Catenulispora sp. GP43: one gene and its partners. The protein of the gene in region 1 interacts with the protein of each later gene in a pairwise test. Links are inferred from orthologs where the notes say so. Each region holds a gene or a part of one and is shown on either strand. Other genes may lie near its edges.

Region 1 (4,489 bases):
CCCAGGGTCCGGGCGCCTGGCCGGTGTGCGGCCCGCGGGCCGGCCTGAGCGCCGGCGGCGCCGCGGCGGCCGTGAATCCGGGCAGCGGTTCGAGCGGCTCCACCGGCACGCAGAGCCAGGCCAAGCCCCAGACGCAGCCCCAGAGCCAGACGCAGCCCCAGACCCAGACGCAGGCCCAGACGCAGACCCAGACCTTGCAGGCGCCCAAGCAGCAGGCGCCTCAGCAGACCCAGCCGGCCCCGGCCGCTCAGGCCCAGCCGACCGGTGCGACCTACGTCGTCAAGAGCGGCGACACCCTGTCCCGGATCGCCGTGAGCCACCACGTGGCCGGCGGCTGGCAGGGCCTGTTCCAGCTGAACAAGGGCCAGATCTCCAACCCGAACCTGATCTTCCCCGGGCAGGTCATCAAGTTCTGAGAACCGATCGCGGCGCTCCTCGCGGCCGCGGCCCCGGCCTGCCGAAGGTGGCAGGCCGGGGCCGCGGCTCAGGTCTGCCTACTGCTCTTCCCAGAGCTCCCAGGCTCCCGGGTACTCGGTCGACGCGTCGCATTCCCAGTAGCGTCCGCCCGACGACACCTGGAAGGCCACGCCCGCGACGGTGCACTCGGCCTTGTTCGTGGGCGAATCGGGGCCGTTGTACACGCCCGCGAGCTGGAGCGGTCCAGTGTTCGTGCTGGCACTGGCCATCGCCGCGCCGCCGGTGACGACACATGCGGCGGCGGTGGCCGCCACGGCTATTCGACTGATCTTCCGTCGCATATCGGCATCCCTGTTCCGAGAAGGTGGCTAACGCGTTTGAGCTACCCGTGGCCGCCGAGCGAATCACGACTCTGACATGTGATCCGTGACACAGGCTGCTTCAGCGGGACGCGTTCCGCGCCGCCGCGACCGCTTCCAGCACCTGCTTGAGCGACGTCTCAGCATCCTGTTTCGCCGAGTCCAGCACCAGGTGCGGCTCGGGCCACGCCTCCCACAGCCCCTGCATCCGCACCACGTGCTCCCACGGCACCGTCGGCCGCCAGCCGGGGATGCCGCGGTCCCGGCTTTCCACCCGCGACCGGTGCGCGTCGGCATCCGAGCAGACGCACTCCACCCCGACGAACCGCGCCCCGAGGCTCTCGGCGACCCGCCGATAGCGGTCCCGGGATGCGACTTCGTGTCCTGTCACGTCGAGCACCACGTCCAGCCCGAGTTGCAGCTGTCGGGCGAGCGCCGCGATCAACATGGTCTCCGCCAGCGGGTCCACGTTCTCGTCGGTCAGCACCCGGAACGGCGTCAGTGCCCCGAGTTGCCAGTCCATGGAGAACACCGCCGCCCGCAACTCCCGGGCCAGTCCCTCGGCCAGGGTGCTCTTGCCGGCCCCCGGTGCCCCGGCGACCAGGATCGCGACCGGTGTCGCCGAGGGATCCAGGGGTGCCAGGCGTTCGTAGCGTTGGAATACGGGCTCGTAGTCGGTCATGGAGCGACAGTAGGCATGGCTCCGCCTGGAACCGGCACGGTTTCGCTGACGGCGAACGCCTCAGCCCTTCAGCCGCCCCAACCGCTCCACGGCCTCGGCCAGCACCTCGTCCTTCTTGCAGAACGCGAACCGCACCAGGGCGCGCGCGGCTTCCTTGTCGTCGTAGAACACCTGGTTCGGGATCGCGACGACGCCGCAGAGTTCGGGCAGCTCGCGGCAGAACTCCAGGCCGCCCTTGTCGCTCAGGGCACTGATGTCGGTGGTGACGAAGTACGTGCCGTCGGGCCGGAACACCTCGAAGCCGGCCGCGACGAGCCCGTCGGAGAGCAGGTCGCGCTTGCGCTCCAGATCGGCGCGCAGGGTGCTGAAGTACTCGTCCGGCAGCGCCAGCGCGGTCGCGGCGGCGTACTGGAAGGGGCCGCTGGCCACGTAGGTGAGGAACTGCTTGGCGCTGCGGACCGCGGAGACCAGCGCAGGGGGAGCGGTCACCCAGCCGACCTTCCAGCCGGTGAAGGAGAAGGTCTTGCCGGCCGAGCCGATGGTCACGGTGCGCTCGCGCATGCCGGGCAGCGTGGCCAGCGGGATGTGCTCGGGGCCGAAGGTCAGGTGCTCGTACACCTCGTCGGTGACGACCAGCAGGTCGCGCTCGCGCGCCAGCTGCGCGATCGCCTCGGACTCGGCGCGGGTGAGCACCATGCCGGTCGGGTTGTGCGGGGTGTTCAGCAGCAGCAGGCGGGTGCGGTCGGTCACGGCGGCACGCAGCGCGTCCAGGTCGGGCCGGAAGTGCGGCGGACGCAGCGTCACCGGCACGCGCACGCCGCCGGCCATCGCGATGCACGCGGTGTACGAGTCGTAGTAGGGCTCGAAGGCCACCACCTCGTCGCCCGGCTCCAGCAGGGCCAGCAGCGCCGCCGCGATGGCCTCGGTGGCCCCGGCGGTGACCAGCACCTCGGTGTCCGGGTCGAAGTCCAGGCCGTAGAAGCGCCGCTGGTGCTCGGCGACCGCGGTCCGCAGCTCCGGGACGCCGGGCCCGGGCGGATACTGGTTGCCGCGGCCGGACAGCACGGCCTCGGCCGCGGCCTGCTTGATCTGCTCGGGCCCGTCGGTGTCCGGGAATCCCTGGCCGAGGTTGATCGAGCCGGTGGCCACGGCTAGGGCCGACATCTCGGCGAAGATGGTGGTGCCCATCGGGGCCAGGCGGCTGTTCACGTAGGGCATGCGCATACCGCCATCCTGCCGTACCGGCGCCGCACGGCACCCGCGCCGCGACGCCCCCGCCGGGACCGGCGCGCCTCACGCGCGCCGCGCGGTATGCCAGGCTTGACCCATGGACTTGCGCATCTTCACCGAGCCGCAGCAGGGTGCCGACTACGACACCCTCCTGGCCGTCGCCAAAGCCACCGAGGACCTGGGCTTCGACGCGTTCTTCCGCTCCGACCACTACCTGAAGATGGGCGGCGGCACCGGCGAGCCCGGCCCCACCGACGCCTGGATCACCCTGGCCGGCCTGGCCCGCGAGACCAGCCGCATCAAGCTCGGCACCCTGGTCAGCCCGGTCACCTTCCGGCTGCCCGGCCCGCTGGCCATCACCGTCGCGCAGGTCGACGCCATGGCCGGCCCGGGCCGGGTGGAGCTGGGCCTGGGCACCGGCTGGTTCGCCGACGAGCACACCGCCTACGGCATCCCCTTCCCGGACACGCGCTTCGGCCTGCTGGAGGAGCAGCTGGAGGTCGTCACCGGGCTGTGGAACACCCCCGACGGCGCGACCTACAGCTTCAAGGGCGAGCACTACGCCCTGGAAGAATCCCCGGCGCTGCCGAAGCCCGTCACCAAGCCGCATCCGCCGATCATCATCGGCGGCGGCGGTCCCAAGCGCACCCCGCGCCTGGCCGCGCGCTACGCCAGCGAGTACAACGCCGCCTTCCGCCCCGTGGACGACAGCGAGAAGCTGTTCGCCACGGTCCGTGAGGCCGTCAACGCCAACGGCCGCTCCCCGGAGTCGATGACGTACTCCGCCGCGCTGGTCGCCTGCGTCGGCCGTGACGAGGCCGAGTTCGCCAAGCGCGCCGCCGCCATCGGCCGCGAGCCGGCCGAGCTGCGGGAGAACGGCCTGGCCGGCACGCCGGCGGAGGTCGTGGACAAGATCGGGCGCTACGCCGGCATCGGGGCCCAGCGGCTGTACCTGCAGATCCTCGACCTGTCCGACCTGGACCACGTGGAGCTCATCGCCTCCGAGGTCATGGGCCGGTTGTAGGCACTCTTGACGCACCGTACCGAACGCGCCGATCTCGCGGCCGACTGCGCGAACTGCTTCGCCCTGTGCTGTGTGGGGCTGGCGTTCACGGCGTCCCAGGACTTCGCCGTCGACAAGTCCGCCGGGACGCCGTGCCCCAACCTCGCCGCCGACGACCGCTGCTCGATCCACGCCGGACTGCGTGGCCGCGGCTTCAAGGGCTGCACGGTCTACGACTGCTTCGGTGCCGGCCAGAAGCTGTCCCAGGAGACGTTCGGCGGCGTGTCCTGGCGCGAGGCACCCCAGACGGCGCCGCGGATGTTCGCGGCGCTGCCGGTGATGCGCCAGCTGCACGAGATGCTGTGGTACCTGGCCGAGGCCGAGACCCTGGCCTCGGCCTCGGCGCTGCGCACGGAACTACTGTGGTCGGCCGAGGAGACCGAACGCCTCGCCCGGGCGCCGCTGGATGATTTGTTGGCGCTGGACCTCTCGGCGCACCGGGCCGGCATCAGCGAGCTGCTCTCCGAGGTCAGCTCCCTGATGAGGGCCGGCATCGGGGCGGGGCGGAAGAAGGACCGGCGCGGAGCGGACCTGATCGGCGCCCGGCTGACCGGCGCCGATCTGCGCGGGGCCGACCTGCGCGGCGCCTACCTGATCGGCGCCGACCTCGCCGGCGCCGATCTGCGGCGCGCCGACTTGATCGGCGCGGACCTGCGTGATGCGAACCTGGCCGGCGCGGATCTGACCGGCGCGATCTTCGTGACGCAGACGCAGCTGAACGCGGCGCTCGGCGATGCC
Region 2 (5,758 bases), on another replicon or contig:
CGTTGACGGAACGGATGATGTTTTCGACTTCGGTCAGCTCCGCGAAGGAAATCACAGTCTCACTGTCGCAGATCACCGCAAGGGCGTTCAGTCCTTGTCGGTCTGGGCCTCGGTCTGGGCCTGCCAGCGTCCGCGATGCGTGATGTCCTCGACCGTCCGCCGCTTGATCGTCTTGCGCGACGTCTTCTGCCGGGCGTCCCGGTCCTCGTCCGGGTGCCCGATCGCGACCGCGCCGATCGGCGTGAACTCCGCCGGGATCCCGAACTCCGCGCGCACGTTGCCGATCGAGGTCGGGGGGATCCCGAAGTACAGCGCCCCGAGTCCCTCCTCGACCACCGCGAGCAGCAGCAGCATCGTCAGCATGCCGGTGTCGATGTGCCAGAACGGCACCGGCCAGCGGGCCTCGTCCCGGTCGGACCAGCCCTTGTCGGGCCGGGCATAGCGGTCGAGGTAGATGTCCTTGTTGGAGCAGGGGATCACGATCATCTGCGCGTTGCGCAGCGGCGTGCCCTCGTACTCGCCCTCGGGATCCATCGCCTCCCAGAAGGCGGAGCGGTCCTCGGCCGACTCCAGCACGAGCATCGCGTACCCCTGCGAGAACCCGGCGGACGGCGCCCGGTTGGCGGCGCGCAGCAGGCGCTCGCTCACCTCCGGGGCGATGGGCTCGGTCGTGAAGGCCCGGACCATCTTCCGCTTGCGGATCACATCCTGGAATTCCATGCTCACTCCGCCGTCTGCGAGGGGTCCGCACCGAAGCAGCCGGCGCCCAGCAGGACCTTGAGATCGGAGCTCAGCGCCGGCGAGTTCGCCACCCGCAGGTTGTCGCCGAGCTGGTACCGGACCACCTTGTCCTCCCGGCCCTTCAGGTGCATCCGCACCGGGGTGGTGCCGGGGTGCCGGGTGAGGATCCGCTTCAGCCGCTCCACGGTCGCCGGGATCACCCGGTTCTCCGAGACGTGCAGCACCACCGGGGCGCTGCTGCCGGCCGAGGAGATGTCGAGCATCGCGACCTCCATCGCGATCAGCTTGGGCACCTCGTCGCGCTTGTCCAGCCGGCCCTTCACCACGACCACCGCGTCCTCGGCCAGCTGCGTGGAGTACAGCTGGTAGGTCTGCGGGAAGAACATCGTCTCGATGCCGCCCTCGAGGTCCTCGATGGAGGCCGCGGCCCAGGTGTTGCCCTGCTTGGTGACCTTGCGGGCGAGCCCGGCGACCAGGCCGGCGATGGTGACGATGGAGCCGTCGGCGCGGTCGTTCTCGCCGGTGAGCGAGGCGATCGAGCAGTCGGCCTTGGACGCCAGCAGGTTCTCCACGCCGGAGAGCGGATGGTCCGAGACGTACAGCCCCAGCATCTCCCGCTCGAAGCCGAGCAGCACCTTCTTGTCCCACTCGATGTCGGAGAAGGCCAGCTCGATGCCGCCCGTTATGGCCTCCTGGCCGCCGTCCAGCAGCGAGCCGAACAGCGAGTCCTGGCCGAGCGCCTCCTGCTTCTTGACGTCCACCACCGAGTCGATCGCGCGCTCGTGCTGCTCGATCAGCCCGCGCCGGGAGTGCCCCAGGGAGTCGAAGGCGCCGGCCTTGATCAGCGACTCGATCGTCCTCTTGTTGCAGACCGGCAGGTCCACCTTGGCCAGGAAGTCGTTGAAGGAGGTGAACCGGCCCTTGGACTTGCGGGTGGCGATGATCGAGGAGACCACGTTCTCGCCGACGTTGCGGATCGCGCCGAGGCCGAAGCGGATGTCGGTGCCGACCGGGGTGAACTGGTGCAGCGAGTCGTTGACGTCCGGGGGGAGCACCTTGATGCCCATCCGGCGGCACTCGGCCAGGTAGATCGCCGAGCGGTCCTTGTCGGTGGCCGTCGAGGTGAGCAGCGCGGCCATGTACTCGGCCGGATAGTGGGCCTTCAGGTACGCGGTCTGATACGCGATGAAGCCGTAGGCGACCGAGTGCGACTTGTTGAACGCGTAGTCGGCGAACGGGACCAGGACGTCCCACACCGCCTTGGTGGCCTGGGCCGAATAGCCGTTGTCGGCCATGCCCTTCTCGAAGCCCACGTACTCCTTGTCGAGGACTTCCTTCTTCTTCTTGCCCATCGCCCGGCGCAGCAGGTCGGCCTGGGCCAGGGAGTAGCCGGCGAGCACCCGCGCGGCCGCCATCACCTGCTCCTGGTAGATGATCAGGCCGTAGCTGACGCCCAGGACTTCCTTCAGCGGCGCTTCCAGCTCCGGGTGGATCGGCGTGATCGGCTGCCGGTTGTTCTTGCGCTCGGCGTAGTTGATGTGCGAGTTCGCACCCATCGGGCCCGGGCGGTACAGGGCGATGATGGCCGAGACGTCTTCGAAGTTGTCCGGGCGCATCTGGCGCAGCAGCGAGCGCAGCGGCCCGCCGTCGAGCTGGAACACGCCCAGCGTGTCGCCCTTGCACAGCAGCTCGTAGGTCAGCGGGTCGTCGAGCGGGAACTCCAGCGTGTTGAGCTTCTTGCCGGTGGTGGTCTCGACGTTGTTCAGGGCGTCGGTGATGATCGTCAGGTTCCTGAGGCCCAGGAAGTCCATCTTGATCAGGCCGATTTCCTCGCAGGTCGGGTAGTCGAACTGCGTGATGATGACGCCGTCGGCCGGGCGCATCATGACCGGGACGTGGTCGGTGATCGTCTCCGGGGAGATGATGACGCCGGCCGCGTGCACACCGGGCTGCCGGATCAGGCCCTCCACGCCGCGGCCGGTGTCGATGACCTTCTTGACGTCCGCGTCCTGCTCGTACATCCCGCGGATCTCGCCGGCCTCGCCGTATCGCGGGTGGTTGCTGTCGAACACGCCGCTCAGCGGCATCGACTTGCCCATCACGTCCGGCGGCATCGCCTTGGTGATGCGGTCGCCCATCGCGAACGGGTAGCCCAGGATCCGGCTGGAGTCCTTGATCGCCGCCTTGGCCTTGATCCGGCCGAAGGTGGCGATCATCGCGACCTTGTCCTCGCCGTATTTCTCGGTGACGTACCGGATCACGTCTGAGCGGCGGCGGTCGTCGAAGTCGATGTCGATGTCGGGCGGGGTGACGCGGTCGGGGTTCAGGAACCGCTCGAACAGCAGGTCGAACGGGATCGGGTCGACGTCGGTGATGCCCAGCGACCAGGCCACCAGCGAGCCTGCGGCCGAACCGCGGCCCGGGCCCACGGCGATGCCGTTGTCCTTGGCCCAGTTGATGAAGTCGGCGACCACGATGAAGTAGGACGGGAAGCCCATCGACAAGATGACGTCGAGCTCGAATTCCAGCCGGTCGTGGTAGGTCTTCTCGTCCGGCACCCCGGCCGGGAAGCGCTTGTTCAGGCCGTCGTAGGCGAGCTTGCGGAACCACTGGTCCTCGGTCAGGCCGTCCGGCGCCTCCAGGCGCGGCATCAGGTTCCGGTAGGCGAACATGCCCTCCGGGTTCACCTTCTCCGCGATCAGCAGCGTGTTCCGGCAGCCCTCCTGCCAGATCTCGTCGTTCGCCGCGATCGCCCGCATCTCGTCGGCCGACTTCAGGTAGTAGCCGTCGCCCCCGAACCGGAAACGGTCCGGGTCGGCGACGTTCGAGGCGGTCTGGATGCACAGCAGCGCGTCATGCGCGGCGGACTCTTCGCGGTAGGTGTAGTGCGAGTCGTTGGTCACCACCGGCGGGATGTTCAGCCGCTTGCCGATGTCCAACAGCCCGTCGCGGACCTTCGTCTCGATGTCGAGACCGTGGTCCATCAGCTCCAGGTAGAAGTTGTCCTTGCCGAAGATCTCCTGGTACTGCGCGGCGGCAGCGAGGGCTTCGTCGAACTGGCCCAGGCGCAGCCGGGTCTGGACGAAGCCCGAGGGGCAGCCGGTGGTGGCCATCAGACCGGCGGAGTGCTGCGCCATGAGCTCGGCGTCCATGCGCGGGTACTTGCGCGCGAAGCCTTCGGTGAAAGCCCGGGAGGAGAGCTTGGTGAGGTTCTGCAGGCCGGTGACGTCCTTGGCCCAGATGGTGGCGTGGCCGTAGAGGCCACCGCCGGAGACGTCGTCGGACTTCTGGTGCGGCTGGCCCCAGCGGATCGGCTTCTGGTTGTAGCGCGACTCCGGTGCGACGTACGCCTCGATCCCGAGGATCGGCTTGATCCCTGCGCCCATCGCCTGCTTGGTGAAGTCGGCCGCGCCGTGCATGTTGCCGTGGTCCGTCATCGCCACCGCGGGCATGCCGAGCGAGGCGGCATGCTTGAACATGTCCTTCAGCCGTGCCGCACCGTCGAGCATCGAATACTCGGTGTGAACGTGCAGGTGGACGAAGGAATCGGACACGGAGGATCCTCCTGCGGTGGCGCGGCTTCGGTGGGGCACCGAGAGTCTAATCCGGTTCGCGGGGGAGGGCGGCGGGTGCCGATAGGCTGCCTACGGATCTGCTGGTAGGTAGGAGTGTGCGAGTGAAACTCGGGCGTGTCGCGTCGTGGTTCCTTCTGGCCTTCGGCGTGTGGTCGGTGATCATCTGGCCCCGCTTCATGGAGGCCATCTGGGACGACAAGAGGTCCTGGGACAACGGGCCCACGTCGTTCTTCCTGGTGCACGCGGTGCTGGTCACCGTGTCGATCGTGGCCGGGGTGTCGATCGGCGTGATCGGGTGGCGCTCGCTGCGGGGGCTGCGCAAGATGAACGCGTGACTTCACGTGTGGTGAACGACGGGGAACGCCGGGCCCGGCTGGCGAGGCGCCACCTGCTGGCCCCGGGCGCGCGGGCGGCCTCCGCGGAGGCCGTGGCCGACGCACTGGTCGCCCTGCACGCGACCGACGCCGCGACGGTCTATCTGTCCGCGCTGGCCCGGCTGGAGAAGCCGGAGTTCGGCGAGGTCGAGCGGGCCCTGTACGACGACCGGACGCTGGTGCGGATGCACGGCATGCGGCAGACGCTGTTCGTCGTCCCGGCCGGCCTGGCCGCGGTGGTGCAGGCGTCGACGACCCGCGAGATGTGGGCCAAGGAACGCGGCTCGCTGCTCAAGAGCGCGGCCGACGCCGGCCTGGACGCCGCCTGGCTGGAGCGGGTCGAGGCGGCGACCGTCGCCGAGGTCCGCCGGCGCGGCGCGGCGACCGGTGCGGAGCTGGGCACGTCCGTACCGGGGCTGCGCGACCAGGTCCTGTACGGCAAGGGCACGAAGTGGGAGGCCTGGCAGCCGGCCTCGGGCCGGGTGCTGCGGGTGCTCGGCTTCGACGGCGCGGTGGTGCGCGGGCGGCCGGTCGGGACGTGGCTGTCGAGCCAGCACCGGTGGGAGCCCGGCAACGGGCACGCCGAGATCGCGGTCGCCGAGGCGCAGGCGGAGCTGGCCCGGCGCTGGTTGCACGCGTTCGGGCCGGCCACGGAGGCGGACCTGAAGTGGTGGACCGGCTGGAAGGTCACCGACGCCCGTAAGGCGCTCAAGGCGGTGGGCGCGGCGCAGGTGACGCTCGGCGACGGCGCCGCCGGCTGGGTGCTGCCGGACGACCTGGAGCAGGTCGCGCCGACCGAGCCCTGGGCCGCGCTGCTGCCGGGCCTGGACCCGACGGCGATGGGCTGGCAGGGGCGCGAGTGGTACCTGGCCGATGGGATCCGGCCGCGGTTGTTCGACCGCGCGGGGAACGTGGGTCCGACCGTCTGGTGGAACGGCGAGGTCGTGGGCGGCTGGACGCAGCGGGCTGACGGGACGCTGGTCACCACGGTGCTGCGGGACGTCGGAGGCGATGCCGAGGCGGCGATCGCGGTGGAGGCCGAGCGGTTGCGGGCGGTGCTGGGGGAGC
Region 3 (4,642 bases), on another replicon or contig:
CCACCCCTCGTCGAAGGCCGCCAGCAGCGCGGCGCGGGCGGCCGGATGCGGGGGCTCGGCGGAGGCGGCGTCGAAATGAGTCACACCCTTGACGATACGGCGCGTTCCAGCACCCCGATCATCGGATGGACGTCCGTCAGTTCGGCCGGAAGTGTGACCGCCGCACCCCGCCACAAGCGTTAACCGGGACCTGCACGCGGGAGGCAATTGGGGCTGGAGTAGGGTTTGGCCGCGAGAGAGAAGACACCGCCCCTGGCAGGGCCGTGACGTGCGGGCACACCGGGTGCGATCCCGGCGGGTCCGCCGCGTGCCTGCCGCCAAGGCTTGAACCTCGGGAAGGCAACCTTGAGTCCACACGGCTCCGACCCGTCGCCGCAGCGCACCACCCCGGCGCGGCGATCGCGGCGCGCGAAGCTCGGCGTTCTTGCCGTGGCCGGGCTGGTCGCCACGACCGCCACCGGCTGCGACAGCGGCCAGTTCAAACGGCTCGGGCTGCCCGCGCCGGCCACCAAGGAAGCGCCGATCATCCTGCACCTGTGGCAGGGCTCGTGGATCGCCGCGCTCGCCGTCGGCGCCCTGGTGTGGGGCCTGATCCTGTGGTGCGTCATCTTCTACCGGCGCAAGCGCACCGGTGTGGAGATCCCCGCGCAGACCCGCTACAACGTGCCGATCGAAGTGCTGTTCACGGTCGTGCCGTTCATCATGATCGCGGTGCTGTTCTTCTTCACGGCCAAGGACGAGTCCAAGCTCCTGGCGCTGCACAAGGACCCCGACGTGAAGGTGAACGTCGTGGGGCGGCAGTGGTCCTGGTCCTGGAACTACAACTACGACGCGACCACGCAGCAGGCCACCCCCGGCCAGCTGGCCGTGTACGACGCCGGCACGCCGGCGGACCTGCCGGTGCTGTGGCTGCCGGTGAACGAGCGGGTGCGCTTCACCCTGACCTCCACCGACGTCATCCACTCCTTCTGGGTCCCCAACTTCCTGTTCAAGCTGGACGTGGTGCCCGGCCGGGTCAACGAGTTCGAGCTCACCCCGAACAAGGAGGGCGAGTTCATCGGCCGCTGTGCTGAGCTGTGCGGCGTCGACCACTCCCGGATGCTGTTCTACGTCAAGGTCGTCTCCGCGGCCGACTACCAGCAGCACCTGAAGGACCTGGCGAACAAGATCGACCCGGTGACCGGCAAGGGCCAGACCGGTCAGATGCCCGTGGGCTACAACCCGAACGGCGTCCCGCTGCGCGTCGGCCCGCTGACCGGTATCGGCAACGACACCACAGGGAAAGAAAAGTGACGGCCATCAGTGAACCGCGCGCTGTCAGCGCGCCGTACGAGCGCCGTGTCCCCGGCAACATCGTGGTCAAGTGGCTGACGTCCACCGACCACAAGGTGATCGGGTACATGTACCTCATCACGTCGTTCTGCTTCTTCGGCATCGGGGGCCTGCTGGCCCTGCTGATGCGCGCCGAGCTCGCCCGGCCGGGTCTGCAGTTCCTGACCACCGAGCAGTTCAACCAGGCGTTCACCATGCACGGCACGATCATGCTGCTGATGTTCGCCACCCCGCTGTTCATCGGGTTCGCGAACGTCATCGTGCCGCTGCAGATCGGCGCCCCTGACGTGGCCTTCCCGCGGCTGAACATGTTCGCCTACTGGCTGTTCCTGTTCGGCTCGCTGATCGCCGTCGGCGGCTTCCTCACCCCGCAGGGCGCCGCGGACTTCGGGTGGTTCGCCTACTCGCCGCTGACCGACGCGATCCACTCCCCGGGCATCGGCGCGGACATGTGGATCATGGGTCTGGCGCTGTCCGGCTTCGGCACCATCCTCGGTGGCGTCAACTTCATCACCACCATCGTGTGCATGCGCGCGCCCGGCATGACGATGTTCCGCATGCCGATCTTCACCTGGAACATCCTGCTGACCGCGGTGCTGGTCCTGATGGCGTTCCCGGTGCTGGCCGCCGCGCTGTTCGCGCTGGAGGCCGACCGCCGGCTCGGGGCGCAGATCTTCGAGGCCGACAACGGCGGGGCGCTGCTGTGGCAACACCTCTTCTGGTTCTTCGGACACCCCGAGGTGTACATCGTCGCGCTGCCGTTCTTCGGCATCATCTCCGAGATCATCCCGGTCTTCAGCCGCAAGCCGATCTTCGGGTACAACACCCTGGTGATGGCGACGATGTCGATCGCCGGCCTGTCGGTGACGGTGTGGGCGCACCACATGTTCACCACCGGCGCGGTGATGCTGCCGTTCTTCGCCTTCATGTCGTACCTGATCGCGGTGCCCACCGGCATCAAGTTCTTCGACTGGATCGGCACCATGTGGCGCGGCTCGCTGAGCTTCGACACGCCGATGCTGTGGTCGGTGGGCTTCCTGGTCACCTTCCTGTTCGGCGGTCTGACCGGCGTGCTGCTGGCCTCCCCGCCGATCGACTTCCACGTGCAGGACTCGTACTTCGTGGTCGCGCACTTCCACTACGTGCTGTTCGGCACCGTGGTGTTCGCGATGAACGCCGGCTTCTACTTCTGGTGGCCGAAGTTCACGGGCAAGATGCTGGACGAGCGGCTGGGCAAGATCCACTTCTGGATCCTGTTCGTCGGCTTCCACACCACCTTCCTGGTGCAGCACTGGCTCGGCGCCGAGGGCATGCCCCGCCGCTACGCGGACTACCTGGCCAGCGACGGGTTCACCACGCTGAACACGATCTCCTCGATCGGCTCGTTCGTCCTGGGCGCCTCGACCCTGCCCTTCCTGTACAACGTGTACATCACCGCCAAGCGCGGCAAGAAGGTCACGGTCGACGACCCGTGGGGCTACGGCCGCTCCCTGGAGTGGGCCACGTCCTGCCCGCCGCCGCGGCACAACTTCACCTCGCTGCCGCGCATCCGCTCCGAATCCCCGGCCTTCGACCTGCACCACCCCGAGGTCGCGGCCCTGGACCTGGGCCACGGGCACGGCAAGAAGCCCGCGGTGGCCGCCGCCAAGCCGGCGTCCGCGCGGCAGGAGACCCAGGACACGACCGGGACTGACACGGAGGACGGTGCCAAGTGAAGGTCGAAGCCAAACTCTTCGGGTTCGTCGCGATCTTCCTGATCATCGACATCCCGGTGTACTGGTTCCTGTCCAAGGACACGGTCGGCACCACCGCCCTGTCGATGGCCTTCGGCCTGTGCGCGCTGGTGTGGTTCTACCTGTACTTCACCGCGATCCGCATCGGACCGCGCCCGGAGGACCGCGACGACGCGGAGATCGCGGAGATGGCCGGCGAACTCGGCTTCTTCTCCCCGCACTCCTGGTGGCCGCTGTACACCGCGGGGTCCGCGGCGATCGCCTTCATGGGCATCATCTTCGGATGGTGGCTGCTGCTGATCGCGGTGCCGTTCGGCGCCTACTCGGTGATCGGGCTGGTGTTCGAGTACTACCGGCGCGAGAACAACCGGTACGGCGAGGTCGGTGCGGAGCACTGAACCGGCGCGGCTGCCGAAGGGCAGTCCGCTGAAGCTGTAGAAAAGGGGCCGGGCCTCGGAGCGATCCGGGGCCCGGCTCTTTTTTGTGTCCCAGGAATGTCACGAGACGACCTTCTTTCGAGATCAGGCGCAACGCACAACGCCCCCGCGGCGTCTATCCCGGTGTAAGACGTAAGGATCATCAAGGGCTTGAAGGTATGACAGCTCACGTGGAACGGGAGGGACTCGTGGCACACCAGATCGGGCACGGTGGCACCGCGGGCGGAGGACGCCGGTGGCGGCGCGCCGCGCAGTGGACGGCGTCCGCGGCGGCGGTGGCGCTGCTGGCGGGCGCGTGCGGCGGCTCGTCGGGCGGCAAGACCGCGGCGGCGCCGGTGGGGGACGGGCAGACCGCCTCGTCCGGGTCCTCCGGCGGTGCGAACGGCGCCGCTGCCCCCTCGTCCTCCGCCGCGCAGCCGATGACGCTCTCGGCCAGTCCCGCGGACGGCACCCAGGGCGCCGACCCCGGCAAGGGCATCCAGGTGGCCGCCGTCAACGGCAAGCTGGAGAGTGTCACGGCCGCCGACGCCTCCGGCAAGACCGTGGCCGGGGCCCTGGCCGCCGACGGCTCCTCCTGGGCCTCCACGGGCAACCTGGCGATCTCCAGCACCTACACGGTCGTGGTGAAGGCGCAGGACGGCTCCGGGGGCGAGAAGACCACCACCTCGAAGTTCACCACCCTGACCCCGGGCAAGCGCCTCGGTCTGGACCACTACGTCCCGGACAACGGCACCACGGTCGGCGTCGGCCAGCCGGTCGCGGTCTTCTTCACCAACGCGCCGAACGAGAAGGACCGCGCGGCCGTCGAGAAGGCGATGACCGTCACCACCACCCCGCACGTGGACGGCGCCTGGAACTGGCGCAGCGACACCGAGGCGGACTGGCGCCCGCAGAGCTACTGGCAGCCGGGCACCAAGGTGCAGGTGCACCTGGGCCTGAACGGCGTGAAGGCCGGCGAGACCACCTACGGCTCGTTCACCAAGGACTTCTCCTTCACCATCGGCGACTCGGTGATAAGCACCGTGGACCTGGTGAAGGACAAGATGACCGTCACCAAGAACGGCCAGGTCCTGCGCACCATCCCGGTCAGCGCCGGCGAGGTCCCCAAGCACCCGACCTGGAGCGGCAAGATGGTGGTCC

What was found.
Region 2: the proteins of ABH926_RS05395 (region 1) and dnaE interact in binary tests that used the Escherichia coli proteins (3 or more experiments, as listed by UniProt). The link is inferred for Catenulispora sp. GP43 from one-to-one orthologs.
Region 3: the proteins of ABH926_RS05395 (region 1) and ctaD interact in binary tests that used the Escherichia coli proteins (3 or more experiments, as listed by UniProt). The link is inferred for Catenulispora sp. GP43 from one-to-one orthologs.

What each region holds. Positions count from the first base shown.
Region 1 is NZ_JBGCCT010000002.1:389,301-393,789, reverse strand. Bases 601-3,447 are described here. They hold ABH926_RS05395 (pyridoxal phosphate-dependent aminotransferase), read right to left. Parts: upstream 2,683-3,447; coding sequence 1,519-2,682; downstream 601-1,518. Other genes in these bases: ABH926_RS05390 (LLM class F420-dependent oxidoreductase), read left to right, coding at 2,786-3,447; ABH926_RS05400 (AAA family ATPase), read right to left, coding at 859-1,458; ABH926_RS05405 (hypothetical protein), read right to left, coding at 601-758. Outside these bases: ABH926_RS05410 (transglycosylase family protein), read left to right, coding at 1-416; more of ABH926_RS05405, read right to left, coding at 495-600; more of ABH926_RS05390, read left to right, coding at 3,448-3,712; ABH926_RS05385 (pentapeptide repeat-containing protein), read left to right, coding at 3,719-4,489. UniProt on the Escherichia coli protein: Shows aminotransferase activity with methionine and histidine as substrates, and to a lesser extent also with phenylalanine.
Region 2 is NZ_JBGCCT010000012.1:220,300-226,057, reverse strand. What follows is about bases 523-4,638. They hold dnaE (DNA polymerase III subunit alpha), read right to left. Parts: upstream 4,296-4,638; coding sequence 723-4,295; downstream 523-722. Other genes in these bases: ABH926_RS25010 (SCO4848 family membrane protein), read left to right, coding at 4,418-4,638; ABH926_RS25020 (nitroreductase family protein), read right to left, coding at 523-720. Also shown: ABH926_RS25025 (inositol monophosphatase), read right to left, coding at 1-55; more of ABH926_RS25020, read right to left, coding at 88-522; more of ABH926_RS25010, read left to right, coding at 4,639-4,651; ABH926_RS25005 (winged helix DNA-binding domain-containing protein), read left to right, coding at 4,648-5,758. UniProt on the Escherichia coli protein: DNA polymerase III is a complex, multichain enzyme responsible for most of the replicative synthesis in bacteria. This DNA polymerase also exhibits 3' to 5' exonuclease activity. The alpha chain is the DNA polymerase catalytic subunit.
Region 3 is NZ_JBGCCT010000009.1:294,405-299,046, reverse strand. What follows is about bases 669-3,668. They hold ctaD (cytochrome c oxidase subunit I), read left to right. Parts: upstream 669-1,289; coding sequence 1,290-3,047; downstream 3,048-3,668. Other genes in these bases: ABH926_RS20725 (cytochrome c oxidase subunit 4), read left to right, coding at 3,044-3,463; coxB (cytochrome c oxidase subunit II), read left to right, coding at 669-1,293. In the rest of the region: ABH926_RS20740 (cysteine desulfurase family protein), read right to left, coding at 1-84; more of coxB, read left to right, coding at 346-668; ABH926_RS20720 (Ig-like domain-containing protein), read left to right, coding at 3,691-4,642. UniProt on the Escherichia coli protein: Cytochrome bo(3) ubiquinol oxidase is the terminal enzyme in the aerobic respiratory chain of E.coli that predominates when cells are grown at high aeration.